One region of the Rahnella sp. ChDrAdgB13 genome, then DNA from elsewhere that is predicted to be linked to it. Evidence: riboswitches for the same ligand, from Rfam matches in the RefSeq annotation. Region 1 holds a riboswitch; each other region holds the start of a gene.
What was found. Region 1 has a riboswitch for thiamine pyrophosphate ahead of thiM (hydroxyethylthiazole kinase). Riboswitches for the same ligand answer to the same signal wherever they lie in the genome.

Region 1 (4,182 bases):
ATATTCAGGAACCTGAGCTGAAAGAGCAGCTGGAAAGCGACTGGCGTGAGCTGAATGATTATCTCGGCATGGCTTGCTGGCAGATGGAGAATAACCAGCCACTGTGGCGCAAGCTGCGTGAAGAAATCACGCCACAGTCGCTGCTGATGCAGGCAGAATCCGCGTGGTTCAGCGGCAAGAAGCTGCAAAAAGACGGTGAATGCGAAGGATTGTGGCTGCACGAACAGTTTATCGGGCGTCGTACCGGTGAGCACGCGGCGCTGTTGCTGTCGTGGAAAGATGAGGAAAATCAGGATATTGCCAGCTACCGGTTTGAGCGTGTTTCGGCCACGAAGATCCGTATAATGCTGCGACCGCGCAAAGAAGCGAAATTCTACCCGCTAAACCCGTTTGACGCCGTGCATCTGCAACAGGCGCTGACGATGTATCACCAGGCAGAAGAGGCGCTGAGCGAAACCCAGCGCCGCGCCTGAGCGGTTTTACCACCAGCGGTGGAAATGATGCACAGGCCCGATGCCGTGGCCGACTTCCAGTGAGTCGGCCTGCATCAGTGCCTGCTGGAGATATTCTTTTGCTTCGCGTACGGTATCGGCCCAGTTGTTATGCCGCGGTCGCAGTGCCGCCAGCGCGGCCGATAATGTACACCCCGTTCCGTGCGTGTGCCGGGTATTCACGCGCGGTGCGGTAAACCGCTCGCGTGAACCGGTCATAAACAACCAGTCCGGGCTTTCTTCATCACTCAGATGACCGCCTTTCATCAGCACCGCTTCACATCCCATCGCCAGTAACGCTTCGCCCTGTTCACGCATTTCTGCTTCAGTCAGCGCCACCGGGCATTCCAGTAACGCAGCGGCTTCCGGCAGATTGGGGGTAATAATTGAAACCTGCGGAATCAGCAAACGGCGCACGGCGTCAACGGCCTCCGGCAACAGCAGCGGATCGCCACTTTTTGCCAGCATGACGGTATCAAGCACCACAAAAGGCGGCTGATAATACTTAAGCCTTTCAGCGACCGCTTCAACAATCTGGCTGTTCGCCAGCATGCCGATTTTAGTGCTGTCGATTCGCACGTCGCTGAGTACTGAATCGAGCTGCGCGGCCACGAAATCCGGCTCAATGTTGTAAACAGACTGCACGCCACGGGTATTTTGCGCCACCAGCGCCGTGATAACGCTCGTGCCATACGCGCCGAGCGCCGAGAAGGTTTTGAGATCTGCCTGGATCCCCGCGCCGCCGCTCGGGTCAGTACCTGCTATGGTCAGGGCATTGATTCTTTTCATCCGATTTTTTCCCCGTTCAGCCACTCTTCGCGCATCAAATACAGGTTATCGAGAAACTCTGGTGTGAAGCTGCCCGGCCCTTTCACCACTGCGCAGGCACGCTCACCTGCACAAGACATGACGCGACATGCCGCGGCAACGTTATCCAGACGTTTGCCAGGCAATGCGGCAAACGCCGCAACAACCGCTGATAACGAACAACCGGTGCCGACGATGCGGGTCATCATCGGATGTCCGCCGGGAACTGACCAGCTGCGTTCGCCGTCGGTGACGTAATCAGTTTCACCGGTGACAGCCACCACCCCGCCGGTTTCCAGCGCCAGTTGCTGTGCAGCCGGTAAGGCAGACAGCGAATCATCGCCGCTGTCTACGCCACGCCCGGACGCACTCAGGCCGCTAAGCGCACGGATTTCAGAGGCGTTTCCGCGGATGGCGGCGGGTGTAAGTTTGATGAGTTCAAGGCAAAACTCCGTGCGCCAGCTCAGGCCGCCGACGGCAACCGGATCCAGCACCCAGGGTTTTCCGGCCTGATTTGCTGCGTGAATCGCTGCCAGCATCGCCTCAGCATGAGGACGGGTCAGCGTGCCGACATTAACCAGTAAGGTATCGGCCACCGCGCTGAACTGCGCGGCTTCGGCCGGGTCAGTCACCATTGCCGGTGAGGCACCGAGCGCCAGAAGAACATTGGCCGTAAAGGATTGCACCACGTCATTGGTCAGGCAGTGAACCAGCGGCGCGGAGGCACGAAGTTGTCGTAAAGAAGCGGCGGATGTTGCGCCGGGAAACACGGAAGGTCGGGTATTCATAGTTCTCCCCACCGGCGCTAAAGAAGGCGGTATCGGGAGAGATACCTGACTTCCCTACGCTGGCATAATCCAGATCAGGTAATACGGGTAAAATCTCAGCCGTTCTTTTGCAAGAGCGGCACCCCGAGTCAAGGAAGCATTATTGGTGGCGAGCCTGAGAAGGTCAATCAGGATTTTTCGTACAGCGTGTTATTTCGCCGCCGACGCAATAAGATTAATTTCCAGTAAAACATCGACCAGAAGTTCCACGCAAACTGTTGTCCGGGCAGGATATGGCGCGTTGAAATGTTTTACATACGCCTCGTTAAAGGCTTTGAAATCCTTCTTATCGGTCAGGTAAACATTCACGGAAACAGCATCATCGAGTGTCAGGTTATATTCTTTAAGCGATCCGGCTATTTTCGAAAATACCAAATGGGTCTGCGCTTCAATTCCGGCGGGCGTTGTGCCTTCCGCGGTAATCGGTACTTCGCCGGAAACAAAATAAAGATTGCCGCTTTTACGGACTTTGGGAAAAGGTAAGGTCCCTGTGAGCATAATGAATTCCTCGATTCAGACATAAAATCAGAAGCTTGATATCAGCAACATGCCGTAGAAAATTAAGACGGCCGCCAGCGTGATATAAACTATTCGTGAATCACGGGGATCCACCGATTTGTTTTTCTCTGTCATATAAACAACTTAGCTATTGGAAATAAATTAATTGAGAGGACTTAAGCGATAGATTTTAATTAAGATAAATTGTACCTCGCATATACAGCGCCGCTTTGCCGCTGATAATCACCCGATCATTTCCGCTCATTTCACATTGCAGTTCGCCTTTACGCGCACCGCCCTGCCGGGCGTTCATCTGCGTTTTATTCAGACGTTTCGACCAATACGGTGCCAGCGAGGTGTGGGCTGAACCGGTAACCGGATCTTCATTCACCGCCACGCGAGGCCCGAACCAGCGGGAGACAAAATCAAAATTATCGCCCGCAGCGGTGACCACCACGCCACGGGTATCAAAAGCATTGAGCGCTGCGAAATCCGGCGCGAGAGCTTCCAGTGCGGCAGCATCTTCAATCACAATGATAATATCATCGGTTTTAAGCACCGCGGTGATCGGTGCTGTCAGCCCTAGTGCCTGAGTGAGTCCGTCTGGCAGCGTGAAAGACGCCGGAGATTTCACCGGGAAATCCATGTGGAAAACCTCATCCTGGCAGGTCACCCATAAATCTCCGCTGCGGGTAGAAAACCGCAGCGATGCGGATTTATCGCCCAGCGCCTGGCTTATCACCCACGCCGCCGCCAGCGTGGCATGACCGCATAAATCCACTTCGGTGCCCGGCGTGAACCAGCGCAGCTCATAATGGTCACCGTTTTTGACGAAGAAAGCCGTTTCGGAAAGATTATTTTCACGGGCAATATTGCTTAAAACGCTGTCATCCAGCCAGTGAGGCAACGGGCAAACGGCCGCCGGATTTCCACTAAAACTTTGCGATGCAAACGCATCGACCTGATAAATTGATATTTCCATTTCAGACTCCTCACTGTTAGTGACCACTATTCATCGCCACCGGATTTCTTAATTTCATCCAGATAGTTGTAGATGGTGTAGCGGGTAACGCCCAGTTTGCTGGCCGCCTTTTCAACGCCGCCTTTGACGATAAACATCCCGCGATCCTGCATAACTCTGACGGCTTCGAGTTTCTCTTTTTTATTCATCGGTTTACCCGCTCGCCCCGACTGAGACAGGGAAGAATCAATGATTTCTTCCATCATGGACTCGAGATCGGTTTGGGAATTTTGCGGCGTATTTTCTGAAGAATACTGTCTGAGCAGGCGCCCGAGCGCCGCATGAGCAATTTCAACTTCACTGAGATCAACGTTGATACACAGGCTGGCAAATGCGACGCCCTCCGCGTCGCGATAAACCGTCGTGGCGCTTTTCAGTTTTGTTCCTTTCGCGGTCACTGTTGTGTAATCCGCAATAACCAGCGGTTCTGAGGATGGAGAAGCCGTATTCCGGGCGTTGAGAAGACCGGCGAATCCTAAATCACCGTCCGGGCCGCTGAACATGGAATCCCCTACCGCCCGGCCAGAAACGTGACCAT
Region 2 (4,182 bases), on a different contig from region 1:
TTGATGAACAGCCGCGCCTGATATTTTTTCCCCAGCGCGATGGCCTCGATAATTGCCGGTTCGACGTCTTCATCGGGTAAATCTTTCACCCGCAACTGCAGCGTTTTCACGCCTGCATCGAGCAGACGGGCGATCCATTCCACCGTATCGACAACCGGATATAAACCAAGGTGAAAAGGAACGGCGGGGAAGGGCTGAGCTGACTGATTCATTTGTTGATCTCCGTGGCAGGATGATAAAGCTCGCCGCCGCGTGAACGGAATTCAGCTGACATTTGTGCCATGCCGGATTCAACGAGTTCGATGGGCCGGGCTTTAGCTTCCAGCGCGGCGGCGTAATCGCGAACTTCCTGAGTGATTTTCATTGAGCAGAATTTCGGGCCGCACATCGAACAGAAGTGGGCGACTTTGCCGGATTCCTGCGGTAACGTTTCATCGTGGTAGGCGCGGGCAGTGGCCGGGTCCAGAGCCAGATTAAACTGATCTTCCCAGCGGAATTCGAAACGGGCTTTGGACATGGCGTTGTCGCGGATTTGCGCACCCGGATGGCCTTTGGCTAAATCGGCGGCATGTGCTGCAATTTTGTAGGTAATCAGACCCTGCTTAACGTCTTCTTTATTCGGCAGGCCGAGATGCTCTTTCGGTGTGACGTAACACAGCATGGCACAACCGAACCAGCCAATCATCGCAGCGCCAATACCGGACGTGAAGTGGTCATAACCGGGCGCAATGTCGGTCGTCAGCGGCCCGAGCGTATAGAACGGCGCTTCGTGGCAATGCTCGAGTTCTTCCGTCATATTGCGGCGGATCATCTGCATCGGCACATGCCCCGGCCCTTCGATCATCACCTGCACGTCATATTCCCAGGCGATTTTTGTCAGCTCGCCCAGCGTGTGCAATTCTGCAAACTGCGCTTCGTCGTTGGCGTCCTGAATCGAGCCGGGACGCAGACCGTCACCGAGAGAAAGCGAGACATCGTAAGCGGCGCAGATTTCGCAAATCTCCCGGAAATTTTCATACAGGAAGCTTTCGCGATGATGTGACAGACACCATTTCGCCATGATTGAGCCACCGCGCGAAACAATACCGGTCAGGCGTTTGGCGGTCATCGGCACATAACGCAGCAACACGCCAGCGTGAATGGTGAAGTAATCCACACCTTGTTCCGCCTGCTCCAGCAGGGTGTCGCGGAACATTTCCCAGTTAAGGTCTTCGGCCACACCATTCACTTTTTCCAGCGCCTGATAAATCGGCACCGTACCGATCGGCACCGGGCTGTTACGCAGAATCCATTCACGGGTTTCATGGATATAGCGGCCGGTGGAGAGATCCATCACCGTGTCCGCGCCCCAGCGCGTCGACCACACCAGTTTTTCAACTTCTTCTTCGATGGATGACGTCACCGCCGAGTTGCCGATATTGGCGTTCACCTTCACCAGAAAATTGCGGCCAATGATCATCGGCTCGGATTCCGGGTGATTGATGTTGGCGGGGATAATCGCGCGACCGGCGGCCACTTCCTGGCGAACAAATTCGGCGGTGATATTCGCGGGCAGGTGCGCCCCGAAGCTTTCACCGGGATGTTGCTGGCGCAGGACTTCTCCGCGGATCCGCTCACGCCCCATGTTTTCGCGAATAGCGATGAATTCCATCTCAGGGGTAATCATGCCCCGTCGCGCATAATGCAGCTGTGTGACATTTTTACCGGCAATGGCTTTTCGCGGGCGCGGAAGATGTTCGAAGCGTAAATGATCCAGCCCTTCGTCGGCCAGGCGCTGCTGAGTAAAACCGGAGCTGACTTGCGGAAGTTCTTCGGTATCGGCGCGTCCGGTTATCCAGCGGGCACGCAATTTTTCAAGACCGGTATGCACGTCGATGGTCGCAGACGGATCGCCATACGGTCCGGCGGTGTCATAAACCGGAATCGCTTCGTTTTCTTCAAACTGCGGGTTGTCTTTTCCGCCGCCGACCAGCGTCGGGCTGAGCTGGATTTCACGCATAGGGACACGAATACCGGCGTTGTCGCCCTGAAGATAGATACGTCGGGAATTGGGAAAGGCTTCGCCCTGCAAGCTGTCGATAAATGACTGTGCCTGTGCGCGTTGTTCACGGCGGTTAGCGGGCTTTTTTTCGGATGTAACGGGTTTCTGGGTACTCGACATAGCAAATTCCTTGTGTTGTTTTCACGGCAAAAAGCGTGACAGAACGTAATGGAAAATTGCTTGTCTGGAGGTTTACGGCAGGAGTAAAAATGGGCGGTTGAACGCTGGCGGCCGTTTGCAGGCTGATGCCAAATCGCGCTAAACGCATAACATTACTCTTGTTCCCTTCGCGGGTACTAACCCGATCAGGTTCCGCGGATCCCGAATTAACGGTCTCAGCCTGGCATCATCTCCGCGAGGAAATTTTGCACGAGGCACTCCGACAAGAAGCCTCAATATAGGAGGCCGTTGTAAAAACTACAACCCTGAGCAGGGTTTTTATTGTGGCAACGTGTTGTGCAGAAGTAACACGTTACGCGGGTCTGGCAAGATGCTCTTCGTTTGCAGAAGGCAATTCTTTGCGACTTTCCGGATCAAAGGCCAGAATGATCAGTTGATCCTCAAGCTGAAAACGCGCATCCAATGCTTCACCCACATCGGATAATGCATAATGAAATGCGAAAGCATTGTCATCATCAATATCATTTTCGGTGTAACTGTCATGGAAAGCCATGATAGCTTCAGTATTGAGCTCGAGTGCAGGGTATATTTTCGCAGCCTGTAATTTTATCTCTGCACCTTCCACTTCATCGATGACCCGTTGATAAAGATGGAAATGACCGGCAGAAAGGTAATCCACCAGGTTATGGCAAAAGTTGTCCAACGCTTTTTCATTCAGCGGTGTATGTTTTTCTTTATTGGGTTTCAGGCCGACCAGTGTGCAGTAAGACACCAGCAATTCTTTACGCGCGTGCAGCCATTGATCCACTAACTCATTACTGCCACCAACGCGTTGGGTCAGTCTTTCCAGACGATTTAGCATGGTTGACTCCGTGAGCGAGAAAAAAGTAACCAAAGGTTACTAATATGTAAATATCAACCCCAGATTGTCAGTCTCGTCGAGGTTATGCAACAACAATTATGGAATTACAGATCACAGAAGAACATACCGGCTGGTGGGTAATCAGCTATGAGGGCAAGCTGTGGCTGCCCGAAGGTGAACTGCCGAATGGCAGCGCTGCGCAATTTTCTCTGACGGGCAAAATCGCGCGTCAGATTGGTGAATGGCAGGGCGAACCGGTGTGGATGGTACGTCAGGCGATGCACAATCACATGGTGTCTGCACGGCAGATGCTCGATCAGGATCGCGGGCTATTCCAGCTGGTCGGGCGCGGCGTGCAGCTGTCGGAATTTTACCGTTCGCACAAGTTCTGCGGCTATTGCGGCCACGAGATGCACGTCAGTAAAACCGAATGGGCCGCGCTGTGCGGGCATTGCCGTGAACGCTATTACCCTCAAATTGCGCCCTGCATTATTGTCGCCATTCGCCGCGGTGATGAGATTTTGCTGGCGCAGCATGTCCGCCACCGCAATGGCATTCATACGGTTCTGGCAGGCTTCGTGGAAGTCGGGGAAACTCTCGAAGAAACTGTGGCGCGTGAAGTCATGGAAGAGAGCAATATCCGCGTGAAGAATGTCCGTTACGTCAGTTCTCAGCCGTGGCCTTTCCCTAATTCGCTGATGATGGCGTTTATGGCCGACTACGACAGCGGTGACATCGTGCATGATCCGAAAGAGCTGCTCAACGCAGGCTGGTATCGCTTTGATCAACTGCCACAGTTGCCGCCACCGGGGACCATCGCCCGCCGGCTGATTGAAGATACGGTTGCGCTGTGCCGCGCAGAAAGAGATGAAGACGACGTGTAGCAGGAGTGTTGCATGCTAGAATGCCGCCAGATTATTTTCGGGCGGCCCGAATATTGAAGGAAAAAGACAGAATGAATGAGTTGAAAAATGACCGCTACCTGCGCGCCCTGTTACGCCAGCCTGTGGATATCACACCGGTCTGGATGATGCGTCAGGCGGGCCGTTATTTGCCAGAATACAAAGAAACCCGCGCTGTAGCCGGTGATTTTATGTCGCTTTGCAAGAATGCAGAGCTGGCCTGCGAAGTGACCCTCCAGCCACTGCGTCGCTACCCG
Region 3 (4,182 bases), on a different contig from region 1:
AGGCCGGGCGCGGTAAGCGGTCAAAGCTGACCTTTTTGTACACCGGTCTGGCGCTTCAGCAGCAACGCGCCGAAGAACTGCTTGAACAGGATCGGATTGATCAGCTGGTACAACTGGTTGGCGATAAAAACATGGTGCGCCAGATGCTGTTATCCCAGCTGGGACGCAGCTTCCGTCAGGGCAAACATATTCTTCGCGTACTGTACTATCGCCCGCTGTTTAATCTGCTGCCCGGCACCATGTTGCGCCGCTCAGAAACACACATCGCGCGACAGATTTTCAGCGGGCTGACGCGCATAAATGAGGAAAACGGGGAAGTAGAAGGCGATCTGGCCCATCACTGGCAGGAAATCTCTGCGCTGCACTGGCGGTTCTATCTGCGTCCGGCTATTCATTTTCATCATGGTCGTGAGCTGGAAATGGCCGATATTATTACCACCTTCGCTCGTCTCAAATCACACCGCTTATTCGGCAATATCGTCTCGGTGATCTCATTAACGCCAAACGTCATCGACATTCATCTGAACGCGCCCGACCACTGGCTGCCGTGGCTGTTCGGGAATATCCACGCGACAATCCTGCCACAGGAGTGGGAGTCGTTGCCCGATTTTGCCCGCCATCCGGTGGGAACCGGCCCGTATGCCGTGGTACGAAATCAGAAAACGCAGCTGCGGATCCGCGCGTTTGACGAATATTTTGGATTCCGGGCGCTGATCGATGAGGTCAATATCTGGGTTCTACCTGAACTCAGTGAGGAACTGGTGCATTCCGGCGTCCAGCTTCAGGCCGATGAATCCGGCAAAAGCGAGCTTGAAAGCCGCCTTGAGGAAGGTTGTTATTTCCTGCTTTTCGACCAGCGTTCGCCGGTCGGCCAAAACGCACAAACGCGCCAGTGGCTGTGCGATTTGTTCAATCCGATTGCGCTGCTCAACGCTGCTGAACCGGTTTATCAGCGTTACTGGTCGCCGGCGTACGGCCTGTTGCCGCGCTGGCATCATAAAGCGCTGCTTCCCCGCCCGCCCAAACCTGACGGTCTGACGCAGGTCACGCTGACGTTTTATAACGAGCACTCAGAACATCACGCTATCTGCAACGCACTGCGTCCGCTGCTGGCGGCAGAAGGCATTGAGCTGGTGATCCAGATTGTCGATTATGCGGTGTGGTACCGCGGCGGCGTGAAAACCGATCTATGGCTGGGTAGCGCCAACTTCACGTTGCCGCTGGAGTTTTCGCTGTTTGCCTCATTCTACGAACTGCCGCTGCTGGCGTATTGTTTCCCGCAAACGATGAATGAAGACGCCGCGTTATGGCACGCCGGAAAGCTTTCAATTGCCGACTGGAGCCAGAAGCAGATCGCCAGCCATCACATTCATCCGCTGTTTCATCACTGGCTGGTTTTACAAGGCCAGCGCAGTATGCGCGGCGTGCGGATGAACACCCTCGGCTGGTTCGACTTCAAATCTGCCTGGTTCGCGCCACCCGACAGCTAATCGGACTATCGCATTGCGCCGTTAATCTCTAGAATGACATCCGTTCTCAACGGGGTGCCCGAGCGACTTCTTTTGTATTGAAGAATGACCTCTATTTTTAAACGCCGCGAGCGCGTGTTCAGCGGGTGAAGTACAGCGCACAGAAAGCGGAGCGTACACAAAGTACGTGAGCATTTCGAGCACTGCACGACGCCCGATCAACACACGCGCAGCACGTTTAAATATGGCTGAGACCTGATACCCGTCGAACCTGATCCGGTTAACCCCGGCGGAGGGATTTGAGACTGTGCGAAGCTCACTCAAAATCCTTTGCCCCTTTTCTTTTTTGGAGCGCAAAGTTGAAAAAAATATTGTCCTGTCTGCTGTTACTTTCTGCACCTGCCTTTGCTGCAAAACCCGTTCTGACGGTATATACCTACGATTCCTTCTCTGCCGACTGGGGCCCCGGCCCGGCGATCAAAAAAGCCTTTGAGGCACAGTGCGGCTGCGAACTGAAATATGTCGCGCTGGAAGATGGCGTATCTCTGCTGAACCGTCTGCGGATGGAAGGCAAAAACACTAAAGCGGACGTAGTGCTCGGTCTGGATAACAACCTGTTGCAGGCCGCTGAGCAAACCGGCCTGTTTGCCAAAGCACCGAAAACTGATGCTCAACTGACGGTGCCGGGTGGCTGGAATAACACGACGTTTGTGCCTTACGACTACGGCTATTTCGCGTTCGTGTATGACAAAAACAAACTGAAAAACCCGCCAAAAAGCCTCGATGAGCTGATCAACAGCGACCAGAAATGGAAAGTGATTTACGAAGATCCGCGCACCAGCACGCCGGGTCTTGGCCTGATGCTGTGGATGCAAAAAGTCTATGGCGACAAAGCGCCTGAAGCGTGGCAAAAACTGGCGGCGAAAACCGTGACCGTCACCAAAGGCTGGAGCGAGGCTTACGGCCTGTTCCTCAAAGGCGAAAGCGATCTGGTGCTGAGCTACACCACTTCTCCGGCCTATCATATTGTTGAAGAGAAGAAAGATAATTATGCCGCCGCTGACTTCGCTGAAGGTCATTACATGCAGGTGGAAGTCGCGGGTCAGCTGGCCAGCAGCAAACAGCCGAAACTGGCTGAACAGTTCATGAAATTCGTCACTACTGAAGATTTCCAGAAAGTCATTCCGACCGGCAACTGGATGTATCCGGTGATCAGCACGCCACTGCCTGATGCCTTCAAACAGCTGACCGTACCGGCAAAATCCCTGCAATACAGCGCACAGGATGTAGCTTCTCACCGCGGCGAATGGATTCAGGCATGGCAGAACGCCGTCAGCCGTTGATCCCCCGCTGGCTGTGGCCGGGCGCGGTGGCGTCACTGGCGATGCTGCTGGTCGCCGCGCTGGCATTAGGCTCGTTGTGGCGTCATGCGCCACAAATAAGCGGCGTGTCTGCGTGGCAGGATCAGTATCTCTGGCACGTCATCCGTTTCACCTTCTGGCAGGCGCTGCTTTCGGCGCTCTGCTCGGTGCTGCCCGCTATTTTGCTGGCGCGCACCCTCTTCCGCCGCCGTTTCCCAGGTCGTCAGCTGTTATTACGATTGTGCGCGATGACGCTGGTATTGCCGGTTTTAGTCGCGGTGTTCGGCATTCTCAGCGTATACGGAAGACAGGGCTGGCTGGCGCAGATTTGCAACTGGCTGGGCGTGGATTACCGTTTTTCGCCGTACGGTTTACAGGGCATTTTGCTGGCGCACGTATTTTTTAATCTGCCGCTGGCAACCCGTCTTTTATTACAGGCGCTGGAAAATATCGCCATCGAACAGCGGCAGCTGGCTGCGCAGCTCGGGATGAATGCCTGGCAGCAATTCCGCTTTGTGGAATGGCCTGCGATCCGACGTCAGATTTTCCCCGCCGCTGCCCTGATATTCATGCTGTGTTTCGCGAGTTTCGCCACCGTGCTTTCACTGGGCGGCGGTCCGCAGGCGACCACCATTGAACTCGCCATTTATCAGGCACTGAGTTACGACTACGATTTAAGTCGCGCGGCCACGCTGGCGCTCATCCAGCTGTTTTGTTGTCTGACGCTGGTTCTGCTCAGCCAGAAACTCAGCCAGGCGCTGCCGGTCGGTCAGACCCATGCTCAGCGCTGGCGCAATCCGGATGATTCCCCGCTGCGCCGCATTACCGACGGCCTGCTGATTGGTCTGGCTTTACTGCTGATCCTGCCGCCGCTGCTGGCTGTGGTTTTAGATGGTATAAATCGCGCCGCCGTCAGCGTGCTGCAACAACCCGCGCTGTGGCAGGCTTTATGGACGTCAGTCCGTATCGCGCTGGGCAGCGGATTATTGTGTATGTTGCTGACGATGATGTTGCTGTGGAGCAGCCGCGAGCTGCGTTTACGCCAGAAAAATGGCTGGGCGCAGGCGATGGATCTCAGCGGAATGCTGATCCTCGCGATGCCGGGCATCGTGCTGGCGACCGGTTTTTTCCTGCTGCTCGGTGATACCACCGGATTGCCGCAATCCCCGTGGCCTTTGGTTATCATGACCAATGCGCTGATGGCGGTACCTTACGCATTAAAAGTGCTGGATAACCCGATGCGTGATGTGGCGGAGCGCTATAACCCGCTGTGTATTTCGCTCGATATGCGCGGCTGGCAGCGTCTGCGTTGGGTGGAAATGAGCGCGCTGAAACGCCCGATCGCACAGGCA

Region 2: it holds a riboswitch for thiamine pyrophosphate, as region 1 does, so the genes downstream of both, thiC (phosphomethylpyrimidine synthase ThiC) here and thiM (hydroxyethylthiazole kinase) in region 1, are expected to answer to the same signal.
Region 3: it holds a riboswitch for thiamine pyrophosphate, as region 1 does, so the genes downstream of both, thiB (thiamine ABC transporter substrate binding subunit) here and thiM (hydroxyethylthiazole kinase) in region 1, are expected to answer to the same signal.

Annotation. Positions count from the first base shown of each region.
Region 1 is NZ_JAEMGT010000018.1:90,053-94,234, reverse strand. It holds gene J8X26_RS06895 (hypothetical protein) at 1-473, shown strand, start outside; gene thiD (bifunctional hydroxymethylpyrimidine kinase/phosphomethylpyrimidine kinase) at 480-1,280, opposite strand; gene thiM (hydroxyethylthiazole kinase) at 1,277-2,086, opposite strand; TPP riboswitch at 2,121-2,222, opposite strand; gene J8X26_RS06880 (RidA family protein) at 2,276-2,623, opposite strand; gene J8X26_RS06875 (PhzF family phenazine biosynthesis protein) at 2,814-3,605, opposite strand; gene J8X26_RS06870 (transcriptional regulator) at 3,632-4,182, opposite strand, start outside.
Region 2 is NZ_JAEMGT010000078.1:6,800-10,981, reverse strand. It holds gene thiE (thiamine phosphate synthase) at 1-212, opposite strand, end outside; gene thiC (phosphomethylpyrimidine synthase ThiC) at 209-2,161, opposite strand; TPP riboswitch at 2,307-2,433, opposite strand; gene rsd (sigma D regulator) at 2,514-3,023, opposite strand; gene nudC (NAD(+) diphosphatase) at 3,122-3,907, shown strand; gene hemE (uroporphyrinogen decarboxylase) at 3,979-4,182, shown strand, end outside.
Region 3 is NZ_JAEMGT010000003.1:141,971-146,152, forward strand. It holds gene sgrR (HTH-type transcriptional regulator SgrR) at 1-1,490, shown strand, start outside; TPP riboswitch at 1,531-1,785, shown strand; gene thiB (thiamine ABC transporter substrate binding subunit) at 1,829-2,812, shown strand; gene thiP (thiamine/thiamine pyrophosphate ABC transporter permease ThiP) at 2,788-4,182, shown strand, end outside.